DNA from 3 places in the Streptomyces sp. NPDC005866 genome. Region 2 is predicted to be linked to each of the others. Evidence: riboswitches for the same ligand, from Rfam matches in the RefSeq annotation. Region 2 holds a riboswitch; each other region holds the start of a gene.
The links. Region 2 has a riboswitch for S-adenosylmethionine ahead of thrC (threonine synthase). Riboswitches for the same ligand answer to the same signal wherever they lie in the genome.

Region 1 (3,266 bases), on a different contig from region 2:
CCGGATCGCGTTCAGGGACTTCTCGCCCGGCGCCGCCTCGGGTGCCCCGCACTCGCCCTGGGTCTGCGGATCCGAGCCGAGCAGGGTCCTGACCAGGGGGTGGGCACAGAAGAGGCCGTCACGGACGCCGATGCCGTACTCGGCGGAGAGGGCCGCGGCGAAGTGTGAGCTGTTCCAGCCCTCGACGACGAACGAGATCACGCCGACCCGCGGGGCGTCGTCGCCGAAGAGGGAGAGGATCCGCACCTGAGGGACCTCGGCCAGAGCCGACCGCACCTTCTCGATCAGGTACTGCTCGCGGGCGACCAGGGTGTCGAAGCCCGCCTCGGTCAGCGCCTTGCAGGCGGAGGCGATCGAGTAGGCGCCGATCACGTTGGGCGACCCGGCCTCGTGGCGCGCGGCGCTCTCGTGCCACTCCACGGCCACTCCCCCGTCCTCGCGCCGGGTGACCTTGCGGCTGGCGCCGCCGCCCGCGAGGTACGGCTCGGCCGCCAGGAGCCAGTCGGCGCGGCCGGCGAGGACGCCGGAGCCGAAGGGGGCGTACAGCTTGTGGCCGGAGAAGGCGATCCAGTCGACGTCCAGGTCGCGGACGCTCACCGGGTGGTGCGGGGCCAACTGGGCCGCGTCCAGGACCATCCGGGCGCCGTGCGCGTGGGCCGCCGCGGCCAGCTCCCGCACCGGCCACAGCTCGCCGGTGACGTTCGAGGCGCCGGTGACGCAGACCAGGGCCGGGCCGTACGGGTCGCGCTCGGCGAGGGCGCGCTCCAGGGTCTCGACGGCCTGCCGCGGGCTGCGCGGGGCGTTGAGGTAGGTGACCCTCGTGTCCTGCCAGGGCAGCAGGGAGGCGTGGTGCTCGGTCTCGAAGACGAAGACCTGGCAGTCGGCGGGCAGCGCCCGGGCCAGCAGGTTCAGGGAGTCCGTGGTCGAGCGGGTGAAGACCAGCTGGTCGTCGGGGCGGCAGTCGAGGAACTCGGCGACCGTCCCGCGGGCGTTCTCGAAGAGGTCCGTGGAGAGCTGGGAGAGGTAGCCGGCGCCGCGGTGGACGCTGCCGTAGTAGGGCGCGTACGCCGCCACGTCGTCCCAGACCCGCTGCAGCGCGGGGGCGCTGGCCGCGTAGTCGAGGGCGGCGTAGGTGACCTCGCCGCCGGTGACGAGCGGGACGGTGACATCCCGGCCCAGAACGGGCAGCGGGGCACAAACCGACTGGACGGGGGCAGCGGTGGAGACGGACATGGCGGAACTCCCGTGAGAGGAAAGAAGAAAGTGAAAGTGGGTGTGCGGAGGCGGGGCTCGACGCCCTAGCGCATTCGCTTGCTCACGGGAGACTCCCTCGATGACCAGGATCCCTGGTGTCCGAGGGATCCGCGCTTGCCGTGGACCTCGCTGCCTACGGCCTGGTCTTCACCCGGGGCACCCCGCCACGGACGGAGGGTTGCCGGACAGTCGGCCGGGGCCTCATGACTGTCACTCATGACCTGGCAAGAAACGTAGATGAAGTGATCGCCGACGCGCAACTTCAGTCCGGATGACGGGACGAATGCCGGCGCCGGCGCCACGTTCTCTTTTCGCTCTGCCCCTACTTGTTCGTCGCCGCCGCCCAGCGCTCCAGCACCCGCTTGGCCGCGCCCGAGTCGATCGACTCCGCCGCCTGGTCCATGCCGGCGCGGATCTGCTCGGCCAGCGTTCCCGGGCCCGGGTCCAAAGCCACCAGCGCCGCCGCCGAGTTCAGCAGGACCGCGTCGCGGACCGGGCCCTTCTCACCGTCCAGGAGCCGGCGCGCGACCTCCGCGTTGTACGACGGGTCACCGCCGCGCAGCGCCTCCACCGGGACCAGTTCGATGCCGACGTTTCTCGGGTCGAACGTCTCCTCCGTGACCTTGCCGTCGCGGACGACCCAGACGTGGGACGTGGAGGTGGTGGTCAGTTCGTCGAGGCCGTCGTCGCCGCGGAAGACCAGGGAGGAGTTGCCGCGTTCCGCGAACACGCCCGCGACCACCGGTGCCATGCGCGGGTCCGCGACACCGACCGCCTGGGCCCGGACCTGCGCGGGGTTGGTCAGCGGGCCGAGGATGTTGAACACCGTGCGGATGCCCAGCTGTCCGCGCGCCGCGCCCGCATGACGCAGCGCCGGGTGGAACTTGACGGCGAAGCAGAAGGTGATGCCGGCCTCCTCGGCGACCTCGGCGACCCGCTGCGGGGTCAGGTCGAGGTTGACGCCGAGCTTCTCCAGCACGTCAGAGGCACCGGACGCGGAGGACGCGGCCCGGTTGCCGTGCTTGACGACCTTCGCCCCGGTGCCGGCCACCACCAGCGCCGACATCGTGGAGATGTTCACCGTCTTGGCGCCGTCACCGCCGGTGCCGACGATGTCGACCGTGCGGCCCGGTACCTCGATGACGTTGGCGTGCTCGTACATCGTGCGGACGAGACCGTTGATCTCCTGGACCGTCTCGCCCTTCGCCCGCAGGGCGACGACGAAGCCGGCGATCTGGGCGTCGGTCGCCTGGCCGCGCATGATCTGGTCCATCGCCCAGGCCGTCGCGTCCGCGCTCTGGTCCTGCCCGTACAGCAGCGCGTTCATCACCTCGGGCCAGGAACGGCCCGCCGCGGTGTCGCCTCCAGCGGGGGTCACAGCGCTCATAAGGCCGCTCCTGATCGTCGTACCGGGCGCAAAGCAGTGTCAGGGCTACCCTATCCAGCCCCGGACACGGCGAAGGGCCCCCGTCCGGTGTACGGACGGGGGCCCTTCGACCGTGGCGTGGCGACGCGCTCGATCAGTGGTGGCCGTGGCCGCTCGTGATCTCCTTGTACTCCTCGACGGAGGGCTTCGGGATCTGGTTGTCGTCGCCGTAGTAGGCGCTGCTCAGCTTGGCGCGGAGCTTCTCGACCCCCTTGATCTTGCGCTCGACACCGTTCTCGTCGACCGCCGGGCCGACCTGGGCCGGCTCGTACTGGTAGTGGGCCGTGAGGGTGTGCAGTTGCTCCTGGCTGAGCGGCTCGTGCACCTCGATGTACTCACCGTGCGGCAGCCGCTTGATGATGCCGGTCTCGCGACCGTGCAGCACCTTCTCGCGGTCCCGGCGCTGCAGGCCGAGGCAGATCCGCTTGGTGATGATGAACGCGATCACCGGGCCGACGAAGAAGAAGATCCGGACGAACCAGGTGACGGCGTTGATCGACAGGTGGAAGTGGGTGGCGATGAGGTCGTTGCCACCACCGACCAGGCCGATCATGTACACGGTCACCCAGGCGACACCGAAGCCGGT
Region 2 (3,266 bases):
CATCACGACAGCCAGGTCAGCGGGGTCACCGGGGCTCAGCCGCCGGCGACGGCCGGGATGATGGACACGCCGGCGCCGTCCGGGGTGGCCGTCTCCAGGCCCTGTTCGAAGCGCACATCGTCGTCATTGACGTACACATTCACGAACCGGCGCAGCTTGCCCTGGTCGTCGAGGACGCGGGCGGCGATCCCGGTGTGGTTCTTCTCCAGGTCGGAGATGACCTCGCCGAGGGTGGTCCCGTCAGCGCTTACTTCGGCCTGGCCACCGGTGTAGGTGCGCAGGATGGTGGGGATGCGAACGGTGACGCTCACGTTTCAAACCTCCGGTTAGAGCAACGCCCTGCTTTTGGACGACTGCCTGCTAGGCCAGCCCAGCCTCGCGGAACGACTCGAGAGTGGGCCGGATAGTCGCCGTAAGCCCGGTGCCCGCCACGGCGTCCAGCGTCTTCAGTCCATCACCGGTGTTCAGTACAACGACCGACTTCGCCGGATCGATCAGCCCGTTCTCAATGAGCTTCTTGGTGACTCCGACCGTCACCCCGCCGGCGGTCTCGGCGAAGATTCCCTCGGTCCGCGCGAGCAGCTTGATCGCGTCGACGACCTGCTCGTCGGTGACGTCCTCCACCGCACCGCCGGTACGGCGCGCGATGTCGAGGACGTACGGCCCGTCGGCCGGGTTGCCGATGGCGAGGGACTTGGCGATGGTGTTGGGCTTCTGCGGCCGCACCACGTCCTGGCCCGCCTTGTAGGCCACCGACACCGGCGAGCACCCCTCTGCCTGCGCACCGAAGACCTTGTACGGCTTGTCCTCGACGAGCCCGAGCTTGATCAGCTCCTGCAGCCCCTTGTCGATCTTCGTGAGCTGCGAGCCGGAGGCGATGGGAACGACCAGCTGGTCGGGGATCCGCCAGCCGAGCTGCTCGCAGATCTCGTACGCCAGCGTCTTGGAGCCCTCCGCGTAGTACGGCCGCAGGTTGACGTTGACGAAGCCCCAGCCCTCGCCGGCCGAGTCACCGATCAGCTCGGAGCAGAAACGGTTCACGTCGTCGTAGTTGCCCTCGATGCCGACGAGTTCGCCGCCGTAGATCGCGGCCATGACGATCTTGCCCTGCTCCAGGTCGTGCGGGATGAACACGCAGGAGCGGAAACCGGCCCGGGCGGCGGCGGCACCGACCGCGCCGGCGAGGTTGCCGGTGGAGGAGCAGGAGAGCGTGGTGTAGCCGAAGGCGCGGGCGGCCTCGACGGCCTGGGCGACGACGCGGTCCTTGAAGGAGTGCGTCGGGTTGCCGGAGTCGTCCTTCACATACAGGCCGCCGGTGACGCCCAGTTCCTTCGCCAGGTTGTCGGCCTGCACGAGCTTGGTCCAGCCGGGGTTGATGTTCGGCTTGGTCGCCACGTCCGCCGGGACGGGCAGCAGCGGCGCGTAGCGCCAGATGTTCGCGGGACCCGCTTCGATCCGCTTGCGCAGCTCCTCGGTTTCGTAGGCCGAGAAGTCGTACGCGATCTCGAGCGGGCCGAAACACTCCTCGCAGGCGAACACCGGGCCGAGCGGCACGCGGTGACCGCATTCGCGGCAGCTCAGGGCGGCGGCGGGACCGAGGTCGACGGTCGTAGAGTTGGTGGTGGCAACAGTCTGCGCAGCCATGTGAGGCGAGGCCCTTTCTCCTCATCTTCCTCACGACGCATCTCGCCGTGAGACGGATTTGGCACCTTCCCTAGCCGGGAGCCTCGCGAGCGATCGACAGTGATCAGCGATCCACGAGTAACCGACTGGAGGGTTGCCGGGGCTTCATCGGGCCGTGTCCCTCTGCCCCTCTGGATGAGCGGTATGCAGTTGTCGACGCACGGTGACTCACGACATGCGATGGTCATCGGCGTTGTTCAAGACTGTAACCGAAGGCCAGGACAGTTGAGAGAGTCGTCCGAACCGCGAGATGGATCACACCTCGCAGTGTGACCGTGACAGTGAGGAGCCGCTGACTGTGCTGGAAGAAGTCGAGCGCTGGCTGGCCACCCGCTCCTGGTCCCTGAACGATCGCCCGCTGCACCGGATACTCGCCGCCAAACAGCGTACGGGTCAGTCCGTCTCCGTCGTGCTGCCCGCCCTCAACGAGGAGGAGACGGTCGGCGACATCGTCGCGATCATCCGTCACGACCTCATGCGGCAGGCGCCGCTCGTCGACGAGATCGTGGTCGTCGACTCCGGCTCCACCGACCGTACGGCTGCGGTGGCCGCGGCGGCCGGCGCCCGGGTCGTCCACCGCGACACGATCCTGCCGCGCGTCCCCGCCGTCCCCGGCAAGGGCGAGGTCCTCTGGCGCTCCCTCCTGGTCACCACCGGGGACATCGTCTGCTTCATCGACGCCGACCTGAAGGAGTTCTCCTCCGACTTCGTCTCCGGGATCGTCGGCCCGCTGCTGACCGACCCGGACGTCGACCTGGTCAAGGCGATGTACGACCGCCCGCTGGCCGGGGCCTCCGGCCAGGGCGGCCGGGTCACCGAACTGATGGCCCGCCCGCTGCTGAACATGCACTGGCCGCGGCTGGCCGGGTTCGTACAGCCGCTCGGCGGCGAGTACGCGGCCCGCCGCTCACTACTGGAACAGCTCCCCTTCCCGGTCGGCTACGGCGTGGAACTGGGGATGCTGGTGGACGCCCTGCACCTGGTGGGCCTGGATGCCCTCGCCCAGGTCGACGTCGGCGTCCGCAAACACCGCCACCAGGACGGCCAGGCCCTCGGCCGGATGTCCGCCGCGATCTACCGCACCGCGCAGCTGCGGCTGGCCCGCGGGCACCTGATCCGGCCCGCCCTGACCCAGTTCGAACGGAGTGAGGACGGCTTCGAGCCGCGCACCTACTCCGTGGACACCGAGGAACGGCCGCCGATGGCGGAGATCGCCGAATACGCCGAGCGCCGGGTGGCGTGAGCGTGGCCTGACCTGGCCGTACGGCCGTACACGTTGGCGCGCCGGGGCGTACCCGTACGTTTGAGCGTTTCCGGGCCGGGCTAGGTTGAGGCGTATGGCTTCCACCGGCGGTGCACAGGTGCTGGTCGCGTCGAATCGCGGCCCGGTTTCGTACGAGATGCGCGAAGGCGGTGCGCTGCACGCCAAGCGCGGCGGCGGCGGACTGGTCTCGGGCCTGTCTGCCATCGGGACGGACGCGAACGCGGTGTGGGTGTGCGCGGCGCTGAGCGACGGGGACCGGGAGGCGGTGCGGCAGGCCGAGGGCGGCCGGCTGCCGGCGCGGGACACCGGCGGGCAGCAG
Region 3 (3,266 bases), on a different contig from region 2:
GCCCGCTGTACGAGGCGAGCGCCCACCACTACTCGGGGCCGGCTCTCGCGCCCGTGCTCAGCGACGACTGGTCCGGCCGTATCGTCAGCACCCACAGCCGGGACATCCTGCGCGACCTGGACCGGCACTTCGGCGACGGTGTCGCCAGGCTGTACCCGTGCGGTGCCGAGACCGGGATCGAGGAGGTCGAGCGGCTGTGCGCGGAGGGCCTCGAACGGGCCGCGCAGCGCGCCGGCAGCGCGGGCGGTGACCCGGAGGCGCTGGAAACGCTGCTCGCCACCCTGGGCGAACTGGAGCGCCGGCTGACCGGGGTGGAGTTCCTGGTCGGCGACCGACTCACCGCGGCCGACGTCGAGTTGTGGGTCGCCCTGGTGCAGCTGGACACCGTGCACCGGACCCACCTGGACGCCTCCGCCGTGCACCGCATCGCCGGCCACCCGGTGCTGTGGGCCTATGCCCGACGGCTGGCCGCGCACCCGGCCTTCGGAGCCCACCTCGACCTCGACGGCATCGCCCGCCGCCACCACGGCCGTTGCCAGGGCCTGGAAGCCGCCGGCGCGGCCGTCCAGATCCTGGACTGGGCCGGCCATGCGGCGGACGCCTCCCGCAGGTGACAGCGGCCCGAACCGTTCCACCAACCGGACAGGCGTTGACATCCGTTCGGGCAACTGACTTACTTGCGGCACAGAACGGTCAAGAGCGTCAGCATCGAGCCCTGGCTTGCTGACCGGCAACCCTCGCATCGCGGTGGGGTGCCCCAGGTGACGACCCGACCGGATGACGACGTTCGGTAAGCGCGAGGCCCCCTCAGGGCCGCCACAACAGCGACAGGTGACGGACATGTACGCAGCTGCCAGGGCGGCCGAGGGCCGCACCCAGGGCTGCGTACAGCCGTATCCGAGCCCGCTCGTCGCCGACCGAGCCGTCGACCTGCTCCGTGTCAACAGCGCCCTGTGTAGCGCGTGTAGCGCACCGGGCTGTGCCTGCTGCCGGGTCTGACCAGGCCTTTTCGCCTCGCCCGCAGCGCGGCTCCCACAGCCTCGCATCCCAGCGTCCTCGACGGAACACCGGTCGCCCCGGTGTGACGACGTCCGCCCATCCCCGTGTCCCGCGCGCCCCCGCGCACCCGTGCCGTGCCCGAAGGCGGCGCGCTGCCGCGGCCCCGGCCGTGTGACCCGGGGTGTCCGACTCCGCCGGAGCCCGCCATGAGTGAACCCCCAGGCGCCCTGTCCCTAGCCGAGGCGCCGCCACCCACTGACAGCGCGTCAAAATCCCTTGAAAACCAGCGAGTTCAGCCACTGCGCCGCCCCGGCAGGTGGATCGCCACCGGCGTCGTCCTGGTGCTCGTCGCGCAGTTCGTACACGGACTGGCCACCAACCCCTTCTACCAGTGGGACCGCTTCCGCTACTGGTTCCTGCGCCCCACCATCCTCGACGGGCTTGTCATCACCCTCGAAGTCACCGTGCTCAGCGCCGTGCTTGGCCTGCTCGGCGGCATCGTGCTGGCCCTCGCCCGGCTCTCCGGCAGCCCTGTGCTGCGGGCGGTGAGCTGGACCTACACCTGGCTGTTCCGCTCGGTGCCGCTCATCGTCCTGCTGATCTTCCTCTACAACTTCTCCGCCCTGTACAAGACGCTGAGCCTGGGCGTGCCCTTCGGCCCGTCCTTCGTCACCTTCGACGAGTCGAAGCTGGCCACCGACACGGTGATCGCCGTGGTCGGACTCAGCCTCAACGAGGCGGCCTACGCGGCCGAGGTGGTGCGCGGCGGCATCCTCTCCGTCGACCAGGGCCAGCACGAGGCGGCCGCCGCGCTCGGCCTGCCCAGGGGCTACCAGTTCACCCGGATCGTCTTCCCGCAGGCCCTGCGCTCCATCGTCCCGAACTACGTCAACCAGCTCATCGGCCTGATCAAGAGCACGTCCCTGGTGTTCTACGTCTCGCTGCTCGACCTCTTCGGCTCGGTGCAGTCCATGGGCAGCACCTACCCCGGCGACATCGTGCCCCTGCTGCTCGTCGCCACCGTCTGGTACCTGATCCTGACCAGCGCCGTCTCCGTCGTCCAGTACTACGTCGAGCGGTACTTCGCCCGCGGCGCCACCCGCACGCTGCCGCCGACCCCCCTCCAGAGACTCCGCACCGGCCTGGCCGGCCTGCGGGAACGGGCACGCCGGGAGGCCGCCGTATGACCACCGCACCGGACATCGCCTCGGACACCGCCCCGGCCGCCCTGGAGATCCACGACCTCCACAAGTCATACGGCGCCCACCGCGTCCTCGACGGCATCGACCTGACGGTCCGCCCCGGCGAGGTCACCGTCGTCCTCGGCCCGTCCGGCTCCGGCAAGTCCACGCTGCTCCGGGTCGTCAACCACCTGGAGAAGCCCGAGTCCGGCCACGTCAGCGTCGGCGGAGAGTTGATCGGGGTCAAACGCCATGGCGACGGGCTCAAGGAGCTGAGCGAACGCGCCATCCTGGCCCAGCGCAGCCGGATCGGCTTCGTCTTCCAGAACTTCAACCTCTTCCCGCACCTGACGGTCCTCGACAATGTCGCGGCCGCCCCCGTCGCCACCGGAAAGCTGACCAGGCCCGAGGCGCAGCGGCTGGCCAAGGAACTCCTCGAACGCGTCGGCCTCGGCGAGCGCGTCGGCGCCTACCCACGGCAGCTGTCGGGCGGCCAGCAGCAGCGCGTCGCCATCGCCCGTGCCCTCGCGCTGCGCCCTGGCATCATCCTCTTCGACGAGCCGACCTCCGCGCTCGATCCCGAACTGGTCGGCGAAGTGCTCGCCGTCATCGAGGACCTGGCGTCCAGCGGCACCACCCTCGTGATCGTCACCCACGAGATCGGCTTCGCCCGTGAGGTCGCCGACCGGATCGTCTTCATCGACGCCGGAAAGATCGTCGAACAGGGACCGCCCGCCGAGATCCTCGACAATCCGCGGCACGAACGGACCCGGGACTTCCTGCGCAAGGTCCTGTGAACCACTCACCTTTGACTGAAATTCCACTGAAACTCGAAGGACAGCCATGCCCACGCTCCTCTCCCGACGCAGCCTGATCCGCGGCCTCACCACGGCGACCGCCGTCGCGACCCTCGCCACCGGGCTCGCCGCCTGCGGGGGCGACAGCGACGCCGCCACCACGACAGGCAGCGCCACGAACGGTGAGGTCGTCATCGGCCGGTCCGCCAACGGTGCCGCGAAGCAGACCACCCTCAAGGTGTCCGAGGTCAAGTCCATCAGCGCCGAACTGCCCGCCGCGATCCGCAAG

Region 1: it holds a riboswitch for S-adenosylmethionine, as region 2 does, so the genes downstream of both, ABZ396_RS36570 (aminotransferase class V-fold PLP-dependent enzyme) here and thrC (threonine synthase) in region 2, are expected to answer to the same signal.
Region 3: it holds a riboswitch for S-adenosylmethionine, as region 2 does, so the genes downstream of both, ABZ396_RS26370 (amino acid ABC transporter permease) here and thrC (threonine synthase) in region 2, are expected to answer to the same signal.

What each region holds. Positions count from the first base shown of each region.
Region 1 is NZ_JBEXWP010000035.1:54,937-58,202, reverse strand. Features, by position in the region: gene ABZ396_RS36570 (aminotransferase class V-fold PLP-dependent enzyme) at 1-1,233, opposite strand, end outside; SAM riboswitch class IV at 1,360-1,476, opposite strand; gene trpD (anthranilate phosphoribosyltransferase) at 1,577-2,641, opposite strand; gene ABZ396_RS36560 (ubiquinol-cytochrome c reductase cytochrome b subunit) at 2,775-3,266, opposite strand, start outside.
Region 2 is NZ_JBEXWP010000004.1:40,715-43,980, reverse strand. Features, by position in the region: gene ABZ396_RS07100 (MoaD/ThiS family protein) at 36-311, opposite strand; gene thrC (threonine synthase) at 361-1,644, opposite strand; SAM riboswitch class I at 1,663-1,825, opposite strand; gene ABZ396_RS07090 (glucosyl-3-phosphoglycerate synthase) at 1,982-2,926, shown strand; gene ABZ396_RS07085 (trehalose-6-phosphate synthase) at 3,021-3,266, shown strand, end outside.
Region 3 is NZ_JBEXWP010000019.1:92,020-95,285, forward strand. Features, by position in the region: gene ABZ396_RS26365 (glutathione S-transferase C-terminal domain-containing protein) at 1-614, shown strand, start outside; SAM riboswitch class IV at 692-803, shown strand; gene ABZ396_RS26370 (amino acid ABC transporter permease) at 1,206-2,186, shown strand; gene ABZ396_RS26375 (amino acid ABC transporter ATP-binding protein) at 2,183-2,977, shown strand; gene ABZ396_RS26380 (ABC transporter substrate-binding protein) at 3,024-3,266, shown strand, end outside.